DNA from 4 places in the Streptomyces sp. NPDC102467 genome. Region 1 is predicted to be linked to each of the others. Evidence: riboswitches for the same ligand, from Rfam matches in the RefSeq annotation. Region 1 holds a riboswitch; each other region holds the start of a gene.
What was found. Region 1 has a riboswitch for cobalamin ahead of cobN (cobaltochelatase subunit CobN). Riboswitches for the same ligand answer to the same signal wherever they lie in the genome.
Positions count from the first base shown of each region.

Region 2: linked by a shared signal. The riboswitch ahead of ACIREE_RS30055 (ABC transporter substrate-binding protein) and the one ahead of cobN (cobaltochelatase subunit CobN) in region 1 are both predicted to bind cobalamin.
Region 3: linked by a shared signal. The riboswitch ahead of ACIREE_RS02160 (ribonucleoside-diphosphate reductase subunit alpha) and the one ahead of cobN (cobaltochelatase subunit CobN) in region 1 are both predicted to bind cobalamin.
Region 4: linked by a shared signal. The riboswitch ahead of ACIREE_RS04740 ((2Fe-2S) ferredoxin domain-containing protein) and the one ahead of cobN (cobaltochelatase subunit CobN) in region 1 are both predicted to bind cobalamin.

Region 1 is NZ_JBIWKA010000008.1:422,240-427,592, forward strand. It holds gene ACIREE_RS19590 (precorrin-2 C(20)-methyltransferase) at 1-586, opposite strand, end outside; gene ACIREE_RS19595 (precorrin-8X methylmutase) at 583-1,224, opposite strand; gene ACIREE_RS19600 (cobalamin biosynthesis protein CobG) at 1,238-2,575, opposite strand; cobalamin riboswitch at 2,635-2,794, shown strand; gene cobN (cobaltochelatase subunit CobN) at 2,826-5,353, shown strand, end outside.
Region 2 is NZ_JBIWKA010000015.1:196,595-201,947, forward strand. It holds gene ACIREE_RS30040 (MFS transporter) at 1-1,328, opposite strand, end outside; gene ACIREE_RS30045 (helix-turn-helix domain-containing protein) at 1,463-2,035, shown strand; gene ACIREE_RS30050 (hypothetical protein) at 2,050-2,454, shown strand; cobalamin riboswitch at 2,672-2,862, shown strand; gene ACIREE_RS30055 (ABC transporter substrate-binding protein) at 2,900-3,964, shown strand; gene ACIREE_RS30060 (FecCD family ABC transporter permease) at 3,994-4,977, shown strand; gene ACIREE_RS30065 (ABC transporter ATP-binding protein) at 4,974-5,353, shown strand, end outside.
Region 3 is NZ_JBIWKA010000001.1:483,393-488,745, forward strand. It holds gene ACIREE_RS02160 (ribonucleoside-diphosphate reductase subunit alpha) at 1-2,299, opposite strand, end outside; cobalamin riboswitch at 2,420-2,554, opposite strand; gene ACIREE_RS02165 (nucleoside hydrolase) at 2,611-3,609, opposite strand; gene mctP (monocarboxylate uptake permease MctP) at 3,730-5,352, opposite strand; gene ACIREE_RS02175 (DUF3311 domain-containing protein) at 5,349-5,353, opposite strand, start outside.
Region 4 is NZ_JBIWKA010000002.1:338,195-343,547, reverse strand. It holds gene ACIREE_RS04755 (PTS-dependent dihydroxyacetone kinase phosphotransferase subunit DhaM) at 1-331, opposite strand, end outside; gene dhaL (dihydroxyacetone kinase subunit DhaL) at 328-936, opposite strand; gene dhaK (dihydroxyacetone kinase subunit DhaK) at 990-1,982, opposite strand; cobalamin riboswitch at 2,245-2,371, shown strand; gene ACIREE_RS04740 ((2Fe-2S) ferredoxin domain-containing protein) at 2,440-2,820, shown strand; gene ACIREE_RS04735 ((2Fe-2S)-binding protein) at 2,846-3,523, shown strand; gene ACIREE_RS04730 (beta-ketoacyl-[acyl-carrier-protein] synthase family protein) at 3,562-4,767, opposite strand; gene ACIREE_RS04725 (acyl carrier protein) at 4,764-5,012, opposite strand; gene ACIREE_RS04720 (lysophospholipid acyltransferase family protein) at 5,122-5,353, shown strand, end outside.

The DNA of each region.
Region 1 (5,353 bases):
GGACCGTGGTGAACGTACGGCCCAGCTTCATCACGACCGCCGAGTCCGCGGCGGCGATCCGCGCGGTCAGCTCGTCCTCGGGCAGCGTGCCCGGGATGATCGTCAGCGTCTCCTTGTCCTCGCACAGCGGCTCGCCGAGCCGGGCGGCCGCCGCGCTGATGGAGGTGACACCGGGAATGACCGTGGTGTCGTACCGGTCCGCAAGCCGCTTGTGCATGTGCTGGTAGGAGCCGTAGAAGAGCGGGTCGCCCTCCGCGAGCACGGCGACCGTACGGCCCGCGTCGAGGTGCGCGGCGAGCGTGGCGGCGGCCTCGGCGTAGAAGTCGTCGAGCGCCCCGCGGTAGCCGCCGGGGTGGTCCGTCGTCTCGACCGTGAGCGGATACATCAGCCGCTCCTCGATCTGCCCCTCGTGAAGGTGCTCCGCGGCGATCGAGCGGGCGATGGAACGGCCATGACGGGCACAGTGGTACGCGATGACGTCCGCCCCGGCGATGGCGCGGACGGCGGCGACGGTCATCAGCTCCGGGTCGCCGGGCCCGAGCCCGACCCCGTACAACTTGCCTGTATTGCCAGGGGTGTTGCTCATGCCTGGATCTCCACCTCGGTCGCTATGGCGTTGATCGCGGCGGCGGTGATGGCGCTGCCGCCACGGCGCCCGCGGACGATCAGGTACTCCAGGCCGAGCTCGTTCGCGGCCAGGGCGTCCTTGGACTCGGCGGCCCCGACGAACCCGACCGGAATGCCCAGGATCGCCGCCGGCCGGGGCGCGCCCTTCCGGATCATCTCCAGGAGGTGGAAGAGAGCGGTCGGGGCGTTGCCGATGGCGACGACGGCGCCGTCGAGCCGCTCCCGCCACAACTCCAGCGCGGCGGCGCTGCGCGTGGTCCCCAACTCGGCTGCCAGCGCGGGCACTTCGGGCTCATTGAGGGTACAGATCACCTCGTTGTCGGCGGGCAGCCGCTTACGGGTGACGCCGCTGGCGACCATCCGCGCGTCACAGAGGATCGGCGCACCCCCGCGCAGAGCGGCGCGGGCCTTCGCCACGACCCCGGCCGAGTGGCCGATGTCCTGTACGAGATCCACCTGGCCGCAGGCGTGGATCATGCGGACCGCCGCCTGGGCGACGTCGGCGGGCAGCGCCGCGAGTCCGGCTGCCGCCTCGGTGCGGATGGTGGCAAAGGACTCGCGGTAGATGGCCGCGCCGTCCTTCTCGTAGTCATACACGGGTTCGGCTCTCTCAAGTGGGTTGCGAGGTAGGGGGGTTGGTGACGACATACGTGCCGTCGGGGCGTGCCACGACATCCACGTACGGCCCGACGGGGTGCCCGCAGCGGCGCTCGCAGCCGGACCAGTAGGTGGGCAGGAGCGGATGCCGGGCGCCCGCGTCGGCGCGCACGTCGGCGTGCGCCTTGGCGCAGCCGGGGCGCCCGATGCAAGCCCCTGTGCGGGTCCAGGGTGAATCAGGGTCGGTCACGAGCCCGGTGCGTGTCAGCTCTTCGGCCTGGGCCGGTGTGGCGCCGGGTATCACGATGGACCGCCAGGGCGTGAGCCGCAGTTCCCTGGCCGGGAGGTGGGCGATCAGGTCGGTCAGGGCGGCCCATTGAGCACCGGTGATCGCCCCGAGGCGGGCGGTTATGCATGCCCCCGGCATTTCAGCGGACGGCCCGGAAAAATCAGCCTCTCCGGCGTTTGAGGAGCGGGGTCCGGGGCGGAGCCCCGTGGCTTGTGCGCCGTCGCCGATGGCGGATCGATGGACACGTGCGGGAGCGTCGTCGCTGGTCGCGCAGTTCCCCGCGCCCCTGAAGGGGCTGGGCTCGCTGCCCATCGCAGGCGCGCCCCCGACGGGGCTGCACTCGATCCCGGTCGCAGAGAGCGCATCGGCAACCAGCGAGGCCAACTCGGCCACAGGCAAGCCCAGTTCGCGGACCCGCCACACCCGTCGGCCCGAGACATCACGCGCGGCGGCGACGAAAACCTCGGCCGCGACGACCGCGGCCCGCGCCGCGTCCTCGTACCGGACAACGAATTCCGCGGCCCCGACAGAAAGCGCCGCCCCGCCCCCGGCGAGCCCCCGCAGCAGAATGTCAGGCGCCAGCCCCGCCACATCCCCCCGCCCGTCATCGAGCGCGAAAAGAAACCGCCCGGACAACTCCGGAGTGACAGAACTCGCACAGAGCGCCGCATCCAACCCGGTCAACCACCCGCGCACATCGACGACCCCGAGACCGTCGAGCCCCGACATCGGCGAAGCCACCACGTTCCGGACCCGTTCATGCGCGGCGGACGGCAGCAGCCCGACCCGGCCGAGCACCTCCGCCAACTCCCCGCCGCACCCCTCCCGCAACCCGCGCAACTGCACGTTGCCCCGCGAGGTGAGATGCAGCGTCCCGTCCCCGAGCCGCCCGGCCGCACCGGCCAGGGCCCGCGCCTGCGCCACGTCGAGGACCCCGCCGGGGATCCGGACCCGCGCCAGGAACCCGTCGTCCGCCGCGTGCAGCCGCAGCGCACCGGGGCAGGCGTCACCCGGGGACGTTCCGGGCGTACCGGGATCGTTGGGTAGGGGGGAGGCGGGCATGCGACGGAGCATACCCATCGGCTGTGACGGGCATCCCGCCCCAGGTCACGCCCCCGCCCCGTACGATGAACCGCGGCGGTCCCGTCCGGCCCGCCACCTTCGCCAGCGACGGCGACAGGGGAGGAAGCCGGTGCGATTCCGGCGCGGTCCCGCCACTGTGAGCCCTCTCATAGAGAAGAGGGTGAGCCAGGAACTCCCGCCGTCAGAACCCACCCGGGGCGCGGACACCCCGAGGAAGGCCAGACGACGCATGCCCCAGCAGCCCTCGCACCCCGCGCAGCCGCAGCCCCAGCCCTCGCAGCTCCTGCTCCTGTCGACGTCCGACACCGACCTGCTCAGCGCCCGCGCGGCGAACGCCGCCAACGCCGCTTCCGCCACGAGCGCCGCTTCTGCCACGAGTGCCGCATCCGCCGCGAGTGCCGCCGACGCCCCGGTCACGTACCGTTTCGCGAACCCCTCCCGCCTCGACGTCGAGACCGAGCTTCCCGCGCTCCTCGACGGCGTCGCCCTCGTCGTCGTACGGCTCCTCGGCGGGGTCCGCGCCTGGCAGGACGGCATCGACCGGCTGACCGCCGCCGGGGTCCCGCTGGTGGTGCTCAGCGGTGAACAGGCGCCGGACGCCCAGCTGATGGCGGCCTCCACCGTCCCGGTCGGTATCGCGGCCGAGGCCCACAAGTACCTGGCGCACGGCGGCCCGGCCAACCTCGCCCAGCTCGCGAACTTCCTCTCCGACACGGTGCTGCTGACCGGCCACGGCTTCGAGGCCCCGGCCCCCGCGCCGACCTGGGGCCCGCTGGACCGCACTCCTTCGCGGGCCGACGGCCCGACGGTCGCCGTGCTCTACTACCGCGCCCACCACATGAGCGGCAACACGGCCTTCGTACACACCCTGTGCGACGAGATCGAGCGCGCAGGAGCCCGCCCTCTCCCCCTCTACGTGGCCTCGCTCCGTGCCCCCGAACCGGAGTTGATCGAAGCCCTGCGCCCCGTCGGCGCGATCGTGACGACGGTCCTCGCGGCCGGCGGCACACGTCCAGCCGAGGCGAGCGCCGGCGGCGACGACGAGTCGTGGGACGCGGGCGCCCTCACCCACCTCGACGTCCCGATCCTCCAGGCCCTGTGCCTGACCTCGTCCCGCGCGGACTGGGCGGAGAACGACGAGGGCGTCTCGCCGCTCGACGCCGCGAGCCAGATCGCCGTGCCGGAGTTCGACGGGCGTCTCATCACCGTCCCGTTCTCCTTCAAGGAGATCGACGAGGACGGGCTCCCCGCGTACGTCGCCGATGCCGAGCGCGCCGCCCGCGTCGCCGGGATCGCCGTGCGCCACGCCCGCCTGAGGCACATCCCCGCCGCGGACAAGAAGCTGGCGCTCGTGCTGTCCGCGTACCCCACCAAGCACTCCCGTATCGGCAACGCGGTCGGCCTGGACACCCCCGCCTCCGCGATCGTCCTGCTCAAGCGGCTCATCGCCGAGGGGTACGACTTCGGGGACCCGGCCGACATCCCTGGTCTCGCCTCCGGTGACGGCGACGAGCTGATCCGCGCGCTCATCGACGCGGGCGGCCACGACCAGGAGTGGCTGACCGAGGAGCAGCTCGCGCGCAACCCCGTGCGCATCCCGGCCGCCGACTACAAGCGTTGGTACGTGACGCTGCCCGAGGAACTGCGGACGAGTGTCGAGCGGCACTGGGGCCCGCCGCCCGGCGAGATGTTCCTCGACCGCTCCCGCAACCCCGAGGGCGACATCGTGCTCGCCGCCCTGCGCCGCGGCAACCTGCTGATCCTCATCCAGCCGCCGCGCGGCTTCGGCGAGAACCCGATCGCGATCTACCACGACCCCGATCTGCCGCCCTCGCACCACTACTTGGCGGCGTACCGCTGGATCGCGGCGTCGGCGGACGACGCCGGTTTCGGCGCGGACGCGATGATCCACCTCGGCAAGCACGGCAACCTGGAATGGCTGCCCGGCAAGAACGCGGGCCTCTCCGCCGCCTGCGCGCCGGACGCCGCACTCGGGGACCTGCCGCTCGTCTACCCCTTCCTCGTCAACGACCCGGGCGAGGGCACGCAGGCCAAGCGCCGCGTGCACGCCACGCTCATCGACCACCTGGTGCCGCCGATGGCGCGCGCCGAGAGCTACGGCGACATCGCCCGCCTCGAACAGCTCCTGGACGAGCACGCCCAGATCGCCGCCATGGACCCGGCGAAGCTCCCCGCGATCCGCGCGCAGATCTGGACCCTCATCCAGGCCGCGAAGCTCGACCACGACCTGGGGGTCGAGGACCGGCCCGAGGACGAAGGCTTCGACGAGTTCATCATGCATCTCGACGGCTGGCTCTGTGAGATCAAGGACGCCCAGATCCGCGACGGCCTGCACGTCCTGGGCCAGGCCCCGGCCGGCGGGGACCGCGTCAACCTCGTCCTCGCCATCCTGCGGGCCCGCCAGATCTGGGGCGGCAACCAGGCCCTGCCCGGCCTGCGCGAGGCGTTGGGCCTGGACGAGTCGGCGGCGACCCGCACGGCGGCGGACCAGGCGGAGGAAACGGCCCGCGCCCTGGTGGAAGCCATGGAGGCGGCGAACTGGGATCCGGCCCAGGTGGGTACCACCTTGGGCAATCTGCCGCCTGGGGCGGCAGGGTGCACAAGGCGGCAGGACCCGGGTGCGGAGGAAACGGGCCCCGAGGACAACCCCGTTCACCAGATCCTCGACTTCGCGGCCCGCGAGGTGGTCCCGCGCCTCGACGCGACCACCGCCGAACTCGACAACTCCGTACGCGC
Region 2 (5,353 bases), on a different contig from region 1:
GGGGTGCGGGGGTCGAGGTAGCCGGTGACAGCGGCGAGATAGAGGGTGTTGAGGAGGGCAGGGCCGAGGGCCGCGCCGATCTGCTGGCTGGTGGTGAGGGCGGCGCTGGCCACTCCGGCGTCGCGCGGATCGACGCCGGACAGCGCGACGTTGGGGCCCGCGAGGAAGAACAGGCCCACGCCCACACTCACGAGGAGCTGGGTCGGCAGGACCTCTCCGGTGTAGCCGGAGGCGCTGTCCAGGCGGGTGAGCCACAGCAGTCCCGCGGTGGCCAGGGCGGTGCCGGCGACCATCGGGAGCTTGGGGCCGAAGCGGGTGACGAGAGGCGCACCGAGTGTGGTGGTCGCGATGATCCCGGCACTGAACGGCAGGAAGGCGATGCCGGCCTGCAGCGGGGTGTAGTGGAGGTTGACCTGGAGGAAGTACGTCATGAAGAGGTTCATGCCGAACATGCCGGCGCCGATGAGGAGGTTGGCCAGGAACACTCCGGCACGGTTGCGCTCCATGACTACCCGCAGCGGCAGCAGGGGGTGGGTGGTGCGGCGTTCCACGAGCACGAACGCGGTCAGCAGCAGGACGGCGGCCGCCAGGAGGATCACGGTGGCGGGAGCTGTCCAGCCTCCGCCGTCGGCGGCCTGGGTGAAGCCGTAGACGAGGGCGACCAGCCCGCCGGTCACCAGCAAAGCGCCGGGAAGGTCATAGTGCCGGTCGCCCACGGCGCGGCTCTCCCTGACGAAGCGGCGGGCGGCGACAGCGACGGTCAGGGCGATGGGGACGTTGATGTACATGCACCAGCGCCAGCCCGCGTACTCGGTGAGGACGCCGCCCAGGAGAAGCCCGACGGCTCCTCCGCCGCCCTGGAACGCGCCGAAGATCCCGAATGCCTTGGCGCGTTCTTTGGGGTCGGTGAAGGCGACGGTGATGAGGGAGAGCGCCGCGGGTGCCAGGAGGGCGGCGAAGGCGCCTTGCAGGGCGCGTGCGGTGAACAGGGTGCCCGGGTCGGGTGCCAGGCCGCCGAGCATGGAGGCCGCTGCGAAGCCCAGCAGCCCGATGGTGAGGATGCGCTTGCGTCCGGCGAAGTCGGCGACGCGCCCGCCGAGGAGCAGCAGTCCTCCGAAGGCGAGTGCGTAGGCGGTGATCATCCACTGGCGGTTCGCGTCGCCCATCGTGAGGTCGCTCTGCGCCTGCGGCAGCGCGATGTTCACGATGGATACATCGAGCACGACCATGAGGGTGGCGACCGACGCGACGATCAGCGCCATCCACCGGCGCGGATCCGGCGCATCCGCATCCGGGACCTTCCCGGCGGTGCGAGCGGGAGTAGACATCGGCAGCTCTCCTGAGCGATGAGGGGCGGGATTGCCTCGGTGAGCTACAAGGTGCGTGGCTCACGTCGCCAGGAGAGTGCGCCCAGGCCCCAAAAGGTTGCAATCCGTCATGCCGTTTCAGCAAGATGCGGTGCATGGACGCATTCGAGAACGTGCTGGCCGGTGTCGGACCCCGACTGCGGGATCTGCGCCACCGGCACGCCATCACGCTGGCCGCGCTGGCCGAACTCACCGGGATCTCGGAGAGCACGCTCTCCCGCCTGGAGGGCGGAGGCCGCAAGCCCAACCTGGAACTCCTGCTGCCCCTGGCCCAGGCCTACAACGTCCCGCTCGACGAGCTCGTCGGCGCACCGGCGACGGGCGATCCGCGCCTTCACCTGCGCCCCGTCACGCGCGACGGCATGACGTACGTGCCGCTGACCCGCAGGCCGGGCGGCATGCACGCGCACAAGCTCGTCATCAGCCCCAGCGTCGGCGAGCCCGAGCTCCGGACGCACGAGGGCTATGAATGGATCTACGTCCTCAACGGCAGGTTCCGCCTTCACCTCGGCGACCGCGTCCTGGTCATGGCGCCGGGGGAAGTCGCGGAATTCGACACCCACGTGCCGCACTGTCTGGGCTCCGACAACGACCAGCCGGTGGAGTTGCTGGTCATCTTCGGCAAGCAGGGCGAACGCGCCCATCTGCGCGCCCGCCCCACTTCCTGACGCCCCCGGGCGCCATGCCCCCGTCGCCGGCCGGATTCGGGGGGCAGCACCGCGTCCAGGCCGTGCCGACGATCGCCCAGGACCCGCTCGCACACGAGCGCCTCACCGGCCGCGCCGAAGACCTGGGCGGACCGGCGGCGGGCCACTGCCTCGTCGGCGTTCACCAGGTCGGCGTCGATCGCAGCGGCCGTCGCCACACCGAACGGAGGCACCGCGGGCAGACCGCCCATCAGATCGGTGACGTCGCCCGCCACATACACCCCGGGAGCCTCGGTCGCACCGCCCGGCTCGCAAGGGACATAGGTGCCCACACCCATGGGGTGCTCCACCGGGTCGGCTCCCAGGCCGGACAGGATCTCGCCGCGCGCCACGAACCGTGGCGCCACCACCAGCGCGTCCACGGGGGCACGCCGGCCTGAGGCCAACCGGACACCGCATGGGGCGTCGCGCCCTTGTCAGCGATGCCCCTCTTCTTGCCGAACCGGCAAGAGACGGCCGACCGCCGGTCTTCACCGACGACATGCCGCACACCCTGCTCCGCCGTCGCGCGAACGGCGAGACGGTCGAGGAGATCCAGCCCGAGACCTGCTCATCGAGAAGGGCCCGGGTGTGCAGGTCAGGCCCGTGATACCGTCCGAAAGCCAGTCAAACCTCTGTACGTTCTTCTACGTGCACGGGTCAGGGAATCCGGTGGAAATCCGGAGCTGACGCGCAGCGGTGAGGGTGACGGGCGGAGCCACTGCCACTGGGCCGGTCCATCGGTGCGGGAAGGCGCTCCGCCTGGACGATCCCGAGTCCGAAGACCTGCTGGCAGCCTCCGCGGCCGACACGCGGCCGGGGGTGAACCGTAGGCCGGCTCCGCGTATGGGCCCTGGACGCAGAGGAAGTTCCGTGCCTTTCGCACGTCAAGTCCGCCGTTGCGCACCGCTGTTGGCGAGCGCACTGTTGCTCACGGCCTGCGGCGGCGCGGAATCCGCCGACGCGGAGGACCGCACGGGCGGCTCCGATTCCGCTGTCACCCTCGACAACTGCGGCGCGAAGGTGCGGGTCGCACACGCCCCGCGCCGTGCTGTCGCCCTGGACCAGGGATCGGCGGAGATCATGCTCTCGCTCGGCCTCGCCGACCGGATGGTGGGGACCGCGACGTGGACGGATCCCGTCCTGAAGGGGCTGGAGAAGGCGAACGCGAAGGTGCCGCGGCTCGCCGACCGCTACCCGTCGTTCGAGAAGGTCCTGGACACCGAACCGGACTTCGCCGCCGCCTCGTTCACGTACACCCTCGGCAAGGGCGGGGTGGCGCCGCGCGAGCAGTTCGAGAAGCTCGGCGTGCCCACCTACCTCTCCCCCACCGACTGCGCGGGCAAGGACAACAGCGGCGACGGGGACGGTGTGCGCACCAGCGCGCTGACCATGGACACGGTCTACGGCGAGATACGCGATCTGGCCCGGATCTTCGATGTGCGGGAGCGCGGCCAGAAGCTCATCGCCGATCTGAAGTCCCGTGTCAGTACGGCCACTTCGAAGGTCGATGCCCAGAACGTGAGCGTCCTGTACTGGTTCGCGAACTCCGACTCGCCCTACATGGCGGGCTGTTGCGGCGCGCCCGGCATCGTCACCAAGGAACTCGGCCTGCGCAACGTCTTCGACGACACGCACGAGGAGTGGCCGCAGATCAACTGGGAGACCGTCGCGGACCGCGATCCCGACGTCCTCGTCATCGGCGATCTGACCCGCCGCTCGCAGTCCGCGGAGTCCGCCGCGCAGAAGATCAAGTTCCTGGAGTCCGACCCGGTCACCAAGAAGATGACCGCCGTCCGCGAAAAGCGGTACGTGCTGCTGAACGGCCAGGATCTGAACCCGACGATCCGCACCGTGGACGGCGTGGAGAAGGTGGCCACCGCGCTGCGCTCGTTCGGCCTGGCCAAGTGAGCGCTGTCCGCCCCGCCGTCCACTGGGCCATGGCCGTCGCCGCGCTGTGTGTGTCGGTCGCCGTGGCCATCACCATCGGTCCCGCTCACATCGGCGTCGGCGACGTGTGGACGGCGGTCGGCGCCCGGCTCGGCTGGGGCTCGTCGGACCTGTCTCCGATCCGGGACGGCATCGTCTGGAACCTGCGACTGCCCCGCACCCTGCTCGCCGCGGTCTGCGGGGCGGGGCTCGCGGTGTGCGGCACGGTGCTGCAGGCGCTGCTGCGCAATCCCCTCGCGGATCCGTTCGTGCTCGGCGTCTCCTCGGGGGCGTCGACCGGGGCCGTCCTCGTGGTGGTCCTCGGCCTCGGCGGCGGCGCCCTCTCGGTGTCGGGCGGGGCGTTCCTCGGCGCCCTCTGCTCGTTCGCGCTCGTGCTGCTGCTCAGCCACACGCTGGGCGGCACCACGGACCGCGTGGTGCTCTGCGGGGTCGCCGCGATGCAGCTGTTCTCGTCGCTGACGTCGTTCGTGGTGCTGACCGCGGCCGACGCGGAGACGACGCGCGGCGTCCTGTTCTGGCTGCTCGGCTCGCTCGGCGGGGTCGGCTGGAGCGAGGTGTGGCTGTGTCTCGCGGTGCTCGTGGTGGCGCTCGCGGTGTGCCTCGGGTACGGCCGGACCCTGGACGCGTTCGCCTTCGGCCAGGAGGCGGCGGCCGCGCTCGGCGTGCATGTGGCCCGCACCCGGCTCGTCCTGCTCTGTGTGACGGCCCTGCTGACGGCGGCGCTGGTGAGTGCGGCAGGGGCGATCGGCTTCGTCGGACTCGTACTGCCGCACGCGGCACGCGCCCTGGTGGGTCCGGGCCACACCCGACTGCTCCCGGTCACGGCGTTGGCCGGCGCGGTGTTCCTGGTGTGGGTCGACACCCTCGCCCGTACGGTCCTCGAACCGCAGGAGGTTCCGGTGGGGGTGGTGACGTCGCTGATCGGCGTGCCCGCGTTCGTGCTCGTCCTCTACCGCGGCCGGGCCGTCCGGTGAGCGCGGGCCTGCACGCGGACCGGGTGTCCTGGTCGCCCGGCGGCGCCCTCGGCGCCCTCGTGCTCGACGGGGTGAGCCTGACGCCACGGGCGGGCACCGTCACCGGGGTGCTCGGCCCGAACGGCTCGGGCAAGTCGACGCTGCTGCGCCTGCTGGCCGGAGTGCTCGCCCCGGCGGCCGGAGTCGTCACGCTGGACGGCGACCCGCTCTCCGCGGTGCCCCGCAAGGTGGCCGCCCGGCGTATCGCCCTGGTGCATCAACAGGCCGACACCCAGGTCGAGTTGACGGTCGCCGACATCGTACGGCTGGGCCGGATCCCGCACCGCGGGGCCTGGACGCCCGCCTCCGCCGCGGACGAGGCCGCGGTCCGTGACGC
Region 3 (5,353 bases), on a different contig from region 1:
GGACGGTGCTGCGGCCCGCCGCCCGTGCGATGCGCGTCGCGGGGCGCGAGCGCAGGTAGTACGTCGTCTTCAGGCCCGACTTCCAGGCGTACGCGTACATCGAGGAGAGCTTGCCGATGGTCGGCGTCTCCAGGAACAGGTTGAGGGACTGGGCCTGGTCGAGGAACGGGGTGCGCGCCGCCGCCATGTCGATGAGGCCGCGCTGCGGGATCTCCCACGCCGTGCGGTACAGGTCACGGACGTCGTCCGGGATCCAGGTGAAGCCCTGCACGGAGCCGTTGGACTCGCGCAGCGCCTCCCGGGTCTGCGCGTCCCACACGCCGAGCCGCTTCAGCTCGTCGACCAGGTAGGCGTTGACCTGGAGGAACTCGCCGGACAGCGTCTCGCGCTTGAACAGGTTGGAGACCTGCGGCTCGATGCACTCGTAGACACCCGCGATGGACGCGATGGTGGCGGTCGGCGCGATGGCAAGCAGCAGCGAGTTGCGCATGCCGACGGCGGCGATACGTTCCCGCAGCGCGGCCCACCGCTCCGGCCAGGTCACCTGGGCGTCGGCGTAGTGGTCGGGGTGCAGGACACCGCGCGCGGTGCGGGTCTTCTCCCAGGCGGGCAGCGGGCCGTTGCGCTCGGCGAGGTCGGCCGATGCCTCGTACGCGGCGAGCATGATGCGCTCCTGGATCCGCGTCGAGAGCGCCTTGGCGCGCGGCGAGTCGAAGGGCAGGCGCAGCTTGAAGAAGACGTCCTGCAGACCCATCGCGCCGAGGCCGACCGGGCGCCAGCGGGCGTTGGAGCGGCCCGCCTGCTCGGTCGGGTAGAAGTTGATGTCGACGACGCGGTCGAGGAACGTGACGGCGGTGCGGACGGTCTCGTCGAGCCGCTCCCAGTCGATGGCCTGCGCGTCGGCGTCCACGAAGGAGCCCAGGTTCACGGAACCCAGGTTGCAGACGGCCGTCTCGCCGTCGTCCGTGACCTCCAGGATCTCGGTGCACAGGTTCGAGGAGTGGACCGTGTGGCCGGGCTCCGCGGTCTGGTTGGCGGTGCGGTTCGCGGCATCCTTGAACGTCATCCAGCCGTTGCCGGTCTGCGCGAGCGTGCGCATCATGCGGCCGTACAGGTCCCGGGCGGGGATGGTCTTGAGGGCTCTGCCCTCGGCCTCCGCCTTCTTGTACGCGGCCTCGAACTCGGCGCCCCACAGGTCGACCAGCTCCGGCACGTCGGCCGGGGAGAACAGCGACCAGTCGGCACCGTCGGCGACCCGGCGCATGAACTCGTCGGGGATCCAGTGCGCGAGGTTCAGGTTGTGGGTGCGGCGCGCGTCCTCACCGGTGTTGTCGCGCAGCTCAAGGAACTCCTCGATGTCGGAGTGCCACGTCTCCAGATAGACGGCGGCCGCGCCCTTGCGGCGGCCGCCCTGGTTCACGGCGGCGACCGACGCGTCGAGGGTCTTCAGGAACGGCACGATGCCGTTGGAGTGCCCGTTCGTGCCGCGGATCAGCGAACCCCGGCTGCGGATGCGGGAGTACGAGAGCCCGATGCCGCCGGCGTGCTTGGAGAGCCGGGCCACCTGGTGGTAGCGGTCGTAGATCGAGTCGAGCTCGTCCAGCGGGGAGTCGAGCAGATAGCAGCTCGACATCTGCGGGTGCCGGGTGCCCGAGTTGAAGAGGGTGGGGGAGGAGGGCAGGTAGTCGAGGCGGCTCATCAGGCCGTACAGCGCGGCGACTTCGTCGAGGGCGCGGGCGCTGTCGTCCTCGGCGAGACCCGACGCGACGCGCAGCATGAAGTGCTGCGGGGTCTCGATGACGCGGCGGGTGATCGGGTGGCGCAGCAGGTAGCGGCTGTGCAGGGTGCGCAGGCCGAAGTAGCCGAAGCGGTCGTCGGCCTCGGTGTCGATGAGCGCGTCGAGCCGCGCGGCGTGGACGCGGACGAACTCGGCGGTGCGGTCGGCGATCAGGCCCTCGCGGTGGCCGACGGCGACGGAGCCGGTGAAGGAGGTCACGCCCTGCGAGGCGGCCTCGGCGGCGATGGAGAGCGTGAGGAGACGGGCGGCGAGCCGGGAGTAGACGGGGTCCTCGGAGATCAGCCCGGCCGCGGCCTCGGTGGCGAGTTCGCGCAGCTCGGCCTCGTCGGCGCGGGTGCTGCGGCCGCGCAGCGCGGCGGCGGCGACCCGGCCGGGGTCGGCGCCCGGGAGGTCGGCAGTCAGCTCGGTCAGGGTGCGCAGCAGCGCGGTGCCCGGAGCGTCTTGCGGTGCGGCTGAGACCGGTGCGGCTGAGACCGGTTCGGCGGGCGGCGCGATGGTCACGTGGAGGCTCTCCCTCGCTCGGCACGGGGCCTGCGGGGAAGGAGTGGCTCCGGCGCGCACGGGGCGCCGTCGTCACCGGCCCATTCCGCGAGGCCCGGACGTCGTCTACACCCGGGCCGGACGGCTCGGGTGTGCTGCGGCAGGTCCTCGGACTCACGCGGGCGCCGTTATGCGCGCTTACGTTCACCGTTGCGGGACAGTTCCGGATTTGCACCGGATTCCCCTGCGGCTGCAGCGAAAGCGAGCATACATGTTGTGCCGGGCCGACGTGGCAGGCCCATATCTTGTGTCGGCCCGGCTTCAACAGTTACTCAGACGGTCGCGGGCCGCTTCAGCAACGTAGCCACGAAATCCTCGGTGAAGTTGCGCGGGCCGACGCCCACGGCGACCCGGCCGCGATGCTTGGTGCGGGCGTTCACCAGCGGCGACTCCGTGTAGTACTCGCGCGGGTAGTCGGAGTCGTACGGAATGAACACCGTCTTGCCCCGGGTCAGTTCGCTCGCGCACTCCACCGCGACGGTGCCCTCGGCGGCGGTGATGAACGACTCGTCCGCGCACACGCCGACGGCGAGCGGGTCGTGCAGCGGGGAGCCCCCGGTCTCCTCGTAGGCGCCGAGGTAGAAGCGCATCAGGCGGGCCGTCAGCTCCATGCCGGGTCCCGCCGCCTCCAGCGTGGCGAGCTCCGCGGGCCCGAACCGCCAGCCGTGCGTCGCGTCGAGCCCGACCATCGTGTACGGGATGCCGGAGGAGACGACCAGGTCCGCCGCGTCGGGGTCCGCCCACGCGTTGAACTCGGCGACGGGCGTGATGTTCCCGGGGATCTCGGCGGCCCCGCCCATGAAGACGAGCCGCTTCACGCGCCGCGCGAAGTCCGGGTCCTCGCTCAGGGCGAGCGCCACATTGGTGAGCGGGCCCGTCGCGCACACCGTCAGCTCGCCCTCGTACTCGCGCGAGAGCCTGAGCAGCGCCTGCGCCGAGGACTCGGTGTGCTCGGGCACGGTCGAGTCGGGCAGCTGCTCGGCGCCGAGTCCCGTGGAGCCGTGGAACTCGCCGGCGGCCGAGTACGGCAGGCGGGTCAGCGGGCGGCCCGCACCCCGGTGCACGGTGATGTCGCCGTCGATGCCGAAGGCGCGGGCGAGCGCGCGCCCGTTGCGGAAGGTCTGCGCGGCGGGCACGTTGCCGCCGACGGTCGTGTAGGCCTTGAGGTCCCACAGCCCGGTGCCGAGCAGGTATTGCAGTGCGACGGCGTCGTCGATGCCGGGGTCGCTGTCGAGCACGATGGGGGCGGTCGCCTGCGGCGAGTCGGGCACGGTTCCTCCGGGGCAGATGGTGCGGATGGTGCTGGTTCGCGACGTGGTGCCGGGTCACGATAGAGGGACGGGCCCCTCCCCGAGGGGAGAGGCCCGTCCATCGAGAAGAAGTGACGGGTGCTAGTGGCCGCCCGCTCCGACGGTGGGCAGCTCCACCTGTACGCCCTTGTCGCCGGCGTCTGCGGTGTAGTCCGAGGGCGACGTCTCGTCGACGCCCTCCGGGGCCTTCACGGCCTTCAGGACGAAGGTCAGGACGACGGTCACGATCACGTTCATCACGAACGCCGTCAGGCCGATGTAGCCGATCTGGCCGATGCCGGGGATCTCGTCCGAGGACCCGCCGAAGTGCTTCTGCGTCGGCGAGGCCACCCCGTACGCGGCGAGCGTGCCGTAGACCATGCCGACCGCCCATCCGGCGAGCAGCGCCCACCGGTGGAACCAGCGCGTGAACAGGCCGCCCACCAGCGCCGGCATGGTCTGCAGGATCCAGATCCCGCCGAGCAGCTGGAAGTTGATGGCGACGGTCTTGTCCATGGTCAGGACGAAGGCGAGCGCGCCGACCTTCACGAGCAGCGACACGAGCTTGGAGACCTTGGTCTCCTGCGCCGGGGTCGCGTCGGGCTTGATGAAGTCCTTGTAGATGTTGCGCGTGAACAGGTTCGCCGCGGCGATGGACATGATGGCCGCCGGGACCAGCGCGCCGATGCCGATGGCGGCGAAGGCGACACCCGTGAACCAGTCGGGGAACATGGTCTCGAAGAGCTGCGGGATCGCCAACTGCCCGTTCTGCACCTTGATCCCGGCCGCGATCGCCATGAACCCGAGCAGCGCGAGCAGGCCCAGCATGAGCGAGTACAGCGGCAGGATCGTGGTGTTGCGGCGGATCACGTTACGGCTCTTGGACGACAGGGTCGCCGTGATCGAGTGCGGGTACATGAACAGCGCGAGGGCCGAGCCGAGCGCGAGTGTCGCGTAGGTCCACGTGCCCGATTCACCAGGAGCGAGGGCGCCGACGGGTTTCCCTGTCGCCGGGTTGAGCTGCTCGAACTTCTTGCCGGCCGCGGCGAAGATGTCGTCGAAGCCGCCCAGCTTGATCGGGATGTAGATGATGGCGACCAGGATCACGATGTAGATCAGGCCGTCCTTGACGAACGCGATCAGCGCGGGGGCCCGCAGGCCCGAGGAGTACGTGTACGCCGCGAGCACGCCGAAGGCGATCAGCAGCGGCAGGTCCTTGACGAACCAGTTCGTGCCCTCGCCGCCGCCGACACCCATCACGTCGAGCACGGCCTGGATGCCGACCAGTTGGAGCGCGATGTACGGCATCGTGGCGAGGATGCCGGTGATCGCGACGGCCAGCGAGAGGCCCTTCGAGCCGAAGCGGCCGCGCACGAAGTCCGACGTCGTCACGTACCCGTGCTTGTGCGAGACCGACCACAGGCGCGGCAGGAACGTGAAGATCAGCGGGTACACCAGGATCGTGTACGGCACCGCGAAGAAGCCGGACGCGCCCGCCGCGTAGATCGCCGCGGGGACGGCCACGAAGGTGTATGCCGTGTAGAGGTCGCCGCCGAGCAGGAACCAGGTGACCCAGGTGCCGAACGAGCGGCCGCCGAGGCCCCATTCGTCCAGCGAGTCGTTCTCCGACCTGCGCCAGCGCGCGGCGAGGAAGCCCATGACCGTGACGGCCAGGAAGAAGATGATGAAGACAGTGAGCGCGACACCGTTGACGCCGCCGTTCATC
Region 4 (5,353 bases), on a different contig from region 1:
CGGCGACCGCGCCCTCCAGGAACGGGGCGTCCACCAGGCGTGTGCCGTCGGGGAGTTCGTCGCCCTCGGCGAGCAGCGCCTTCACGGTCAGGACCGCACTGCCGAGGTCGACCAGGACCGCGACGCCCGAGCCGCGATCGACCTCCGCGGCAGCCGCCGAGATCCGCTCCGCACTCGTACCGAAGCCGCCGTCCTCCGTGCCGCCCGCCGCGGCCACGGGAGCGGTGGCTCCGCCTCCGGCGAGCCCGGCGGCGAGTCGCGCCACGGATTCGGCGACGTCCCGGCTGTGCGACACGAGCACGACGCCGACCGCCTTGTCGGGGGCGGTCACGAGGTGCCCTCCGCGGCCTCGGCCAGCGCGCCGATCAGCAGCGCCGACGACGTGGCGCCGGGATCCTGGTGCCCGATGCTGCGCTCACCCAGATAACTGGCCCGGCCCTTGCGGGCCTGGAGCGGGGTCGTCGCCTCCGCGCCGTGCTCCGCCGCGGACCGCGCCGCGGCGAAGTCCCCGCCGTCCAGCGCGTCCACCGCCGGGATCAGCGCGTCCAGCATCGTCTTGTCACCGGGCGCGGCCCCGCCGAGCGTGGCCACGGCGTCCACCCCGACGCGCAGCGCCTGCGCCAGCTCCGCTTCGCTCACCTGCGCGGCATCGCCCAGCGCTTTGCCGGTGCGCCGCAGCAACGTCCCGTACAACGGCCCCGACGCGCCGCCCACCGTCGAGATCAACTGCCGTCCGGCGAGCGTGAGTACGGTCCCCGGTGTCTCGGGCGCGTCCTTGTCGAGGGTGGCCCGCACCGCGGTGAAACCGCGCTGCAGATTGCTGCCGTGGTCGGCGTCGCCGATCGGCGAGTCGAGTTCGGTGAGCCGGGCGGCCTCGCGGTCCACCGCAGCCGCGGTCGCCGCCATCCAGCGTCGGAAGAAGTCGGCGTCGAGCACATGATCTCCTTGCGTGGTAGATACGTTGACGAGGGGCACGGGGGCGCCGTCCGTCACATGCCCCAGCGGAGACCGGCCGTACTGACCGGCGCGTCCCACAGGCGCAGCAGCTCCTCGTCCACCTGGCACAGCGTGACAGACGCACCGGCCATGTCGAGGGACGTCACGTAGTTGCCGACGAGGGTGCGGGCGACGGGCACCCCGCGCTCACCGAGCACCCGCTGCACCTCGGCGTTGAACCCGTACAGCTCCAGCAGGGGGGTCGCTCCCATCCCATTGACCAGGGCGAGTACGGGACTTGTCGGGTTCAGGTCTTCCAGGACGGCGTCGACGGCGAAATCGGCGATCTCCCTCGATGTCATCATCGGACGCCGCTCGCGGCCCGGCTCGCCGTGGATGCCGATGCCCAACTCCAGCTCACCAGGGGGCAGATCGAAGGTCGGCGACCCCTTCGCGGGCGTGCTGCACGCGCTCAGCGCCACCCCGAAACTGCGCGCGCTCTCATTGACCTGCCGGGCGAGCGCTTCGACCCGCTCCAGCGGCTGCCCCTCCTCGGCCGCGGCCCCCGCGATCTTCTCCACGAAGAGCGTCGCGCCGGTCCCGCGCCGTCCGGCCGTGTACAGGCTGTCGACCACCGCGACATCGTCGTTCACCAGTACCTTGGCGACCTGGATGCCCTCGTCCTCGGCGAGTTCGGCGGCCATGTCGAAGTTGAGCACGTCACCGGTGTAGTTCTTCACGATGAACAACACGCCCGCCCCGCTGTCCACCGCGGCGGCGGCCCGCACCATCTGATCGGGCACCGGCGAGGTGAACACCTCACCGGGACAGGCCGCGGACAGCATCCCCGGCCCCACGAAACCCCCGTGCAGCGGCTCGTGCCCGGAGCCGCCGCCCGACACCAGCGCCACCTTCCCGGCAACCGGCGCGTCCCGGCGCAGGATCACCCGGTTGTCGACGTCGACGGTCAACTCGGGGTGGGCGGCGGCCATCCCGCGCAGGGCGTCGGCGACGACGGTCTCGGCCACATTGATCAACATTTTCACGGGTACCTCCATGTGACGTGGGCAACTGATGCGTCCCACGTCAGTATCTGCGCAGGCCGCGTGCGGAGCACCCGGCGGGGCCTGATCGGTGAGGTAAGCCGGTGGGCGCGTTGGCACGGGCCCGTGCCCGCCTGCGTCGAGAACGGCCGGCCCCGCCTGACAGCGAAGACGCGCACGCCAGGCTGCGGCCGCGATGTCCCGGCGGGCCGTGCTCGATCGGAAGCGCGTGAGAGGATGGCCGACGATTTGGGCGATGGCGGACAGAGGAAGCCGGTGTGATTCCGGCGCGGTCCCGCCACTGTGATCGGTGCGTCGATCCCGACAGGCCACTGTCCGCGACCGCGGGCGGATCGGCCGGGGCCGGCGGTGAACCGAGAGCCAGGAGACTCACGCTGTCGCCTCCTCAACGCGTACCGGGGCGGATCTCCCCGGTGAGAGGGAGTGGGGCATGGCAGGAATGCCGACGGGTGCTGCGCCGGGGGAGGACGCGGTGGCAGGGACCCCGAGCCGGGTGGTGGTGTGCCGGGACTGCTGCTGCGGCACGGTGAAGGTGCCGGGCGACCACGCGGCGCAGACGGCGCGGTTGCGGTCCGCGGTCCCCGTACGGGTCACCGAGTGCCTGGACGTGTGCGAGCAGGCGAACGTCGTTGTGGTGCAGCCGTCGGCCGCGGGACGCGCCGGCGGAGCACGGCCCGTGTGGCTCGGCCTCGTCAACGACCCCGACGCGACCGAGGACATCGTCACCTGGGTGCGGGCGGGCGGCCCCGGAGTGGCGCCGATGCCCGCGATCCTCGACCTGTACGTCATCACTTCTCCCCGGCGTGTCACGGCCTCGTGAGGGGTTTTCCGCGAGGGAGAACCGAGTGAGGCCGACTCCTGCGGCGGTGCGTGACGCGCTCCGGGACGTGGCCGGTCTCGGCGGGTTCTTCGTCCTGCCCACCGTGGTCGGCATGGCCGGGAAGGGGACGGCCGCGGCGTTCGCGGACGGCTTCGCCGAGCGGGCCCGCGAGGTGAACCGCCGTTTCGCGACGGGCGAGGCGCGCGTCGGCACGTCCATCGCACACCTGGGGCTCTCGGCCCGTCTGTGGTCACCGCTGCTGGCATGCGCGGTGCTGCATGGGATCGTGCCCGACCTGAGCGGCCTGGAGTGGCTCGACGACAGCTCGGCGGTACGGCTGCGGGAACCTCTCGAAGGGCGCCCGGTCGACCCGCCGCCGCGCCTGGCCGACGCGGTGTACGAACAACTGGCGGCGCCCCTCGCGGTGCTGGAGAGGACGCTGAGCGTGAAAGTCGCGCCGCGCCTCCTGGACGGGAACGTCGCGTCCGCGCTCGTCGGGTCCGCGGCCGTGCTGCTGAGGGCCCGCCCCGAGGTGCGCCCGGTACTGGTCCCCCTCACCCGCGATCTGCTCGGTACGGGACGCCTCGCGGGGACGGGCACCATCTCGGGCCCGGATCTGACGTTCCGGCGGCGCAGCTGCTGCCTCCTCTACCGCGCGCCGACCGGTGGCATGTGTGGTGACTGCTGTTTTTCAGGTCACTGACAGCCGGGGGCAGCTCGACGAGCCTCCGATCCCGGGGCTCAGTCGCGGGCCAGGACCACCACCGCGTTGTGGCCGCCGAAGCCGAAGGAGTTGCTGACGGCCACGGTCGAGGGGACGGGCCGGGCGGTGCCGGAGACCGCGTCGATGTCGAGGGCCGGGTCGGGGTCGGTCAGCCCGGCCGTGGGCGGGACCAGGTCCGCGCGGAGCGCCAGGATCGTCAGCGCGGCCTCGATCGTGCCGGCCGCGCCGAGCGTGTGGCCCAGCGCGCCCTTGGCGGAGGTGACCGGCGGCCGGTGCGGGAAGACGCGGGCCAGGACCGCCGCCTCCATCGCGTCGCCACGCGGGGTGGACGTGCCGTGCGCGTTGACGTGGTCGACGTCGCCCGGGGAGACCCCCGCCTCGGCGAGCGCCGCGCGCAGGGCCCGCTCCGCGTGGCGCCCCTCGGGGTGCGGGGCCACCAGGTGGTGGGCGTCGGTGCTCGCCCCGTAGCCGATGAGCCGGGCGAGGCGGGGGGCCGAGCGGGCGGCCGCGTACTCGGGCCGCTCCAGGACCAGGGCGCCCGCGCCCTCGGCGATGACGAAGCCGTCGCGGGCCGCGTCGAACGGGCGGGAGCGCTGGTCGGAGAGTGCGCGCAGCTGGGCGAAGCCCGTCACGATGAGGGGGGTGACGGCAGCGTCGGCGCCGCAGACCACGGCGATGTCGCACTGTCCCGAGGCGAGCAGATCGCGGGCCGTACCGATCGCGGTGGTCCCCGAGGCGCACGCGGTCGCGACGTTCAGGGCCGGCCCGGTCACACCGAGGTGCAGGGCGATGGCGGCACACACCATGTTGGACATATAGCCGGTCAGGAAGTAGGGGGAGACGCTCCTCGGGCCGTCGGTGGCAAGGCGTGACGCGGCAGCCCGCAGCGTGTTCTCCCCGCCCACGGAGCACCCGGTGACCACGGCGACGCGGGTCGGGTCCCACGCGGTGGGGTCGAGCTTGGCCGCGTCCAGGGCCTGGGCGACGGCGGCCAGGCCCATGCGGGCGCCGGGATCGAGGTGCGCGGCGCCGGGCAGCCGTGGGCGCAGCTCCTCCACGGCGTCGACGCGGCAGCTCAGCGAGACGGGCAGGTCCCGCAGTTCGGGGTCGGGGCGGGCCGTCGCGCGGCCGTCACGGACCGCGGCCCAGGTGCTCTCGGTGTCCGGGCCTGCCGCGGTGACCAGGCCGAGGCCGGTCACCGCGACGCTGGTGTCCCGCCTCATCCGGCGCGGCGCGCGTCGACGCGGGCGGAGAACTCGGCGAAGGTGAGCTCGCTCAGCTCGTCCTCGGTGGCGCTGACGCCCAGTTCGTCCTGGAGCGTGATGGCCATCTCGACGATCATCAGCGAGTCGGCGAGCAGGTCGGTCATGCGGGCATCGGCCCGGACGACGGCCGGGTCCACCTCGAACTTGCCGACGAGCAGGCCGGTGATCAGATCCGTGGTCGCGGGTGACGCAGAGGTACTCATGGCGGGCCTTTCCCTGAACGCTCCCGGAATTCGGGCGCTAGTGAGAGAGACCACCTCAATGGCATCTTTAGGCTTGCGGTGGCTCATTTTCAGCTGAAAGTGGGATCTCGTGACACAAGCGAACGCGAGACCGCTGGACGAAGTCGGCACCGATCTGCTGGACGGCCTGCTGGGCTGGTTGGCCGACGAATACTTCCGCGTAGAGGTGGCGGGCCTGGAGAACGTGCCGCGGACCGGGCCCGCGCTCGTGGTCGCCAACCACTCCGGCGCGTGGGGGCTCGACGCCTTCGTCCTGCACAAGCTCCTGCACCGGGAGTTGAGCCGCCCGGTGCACCTCTATG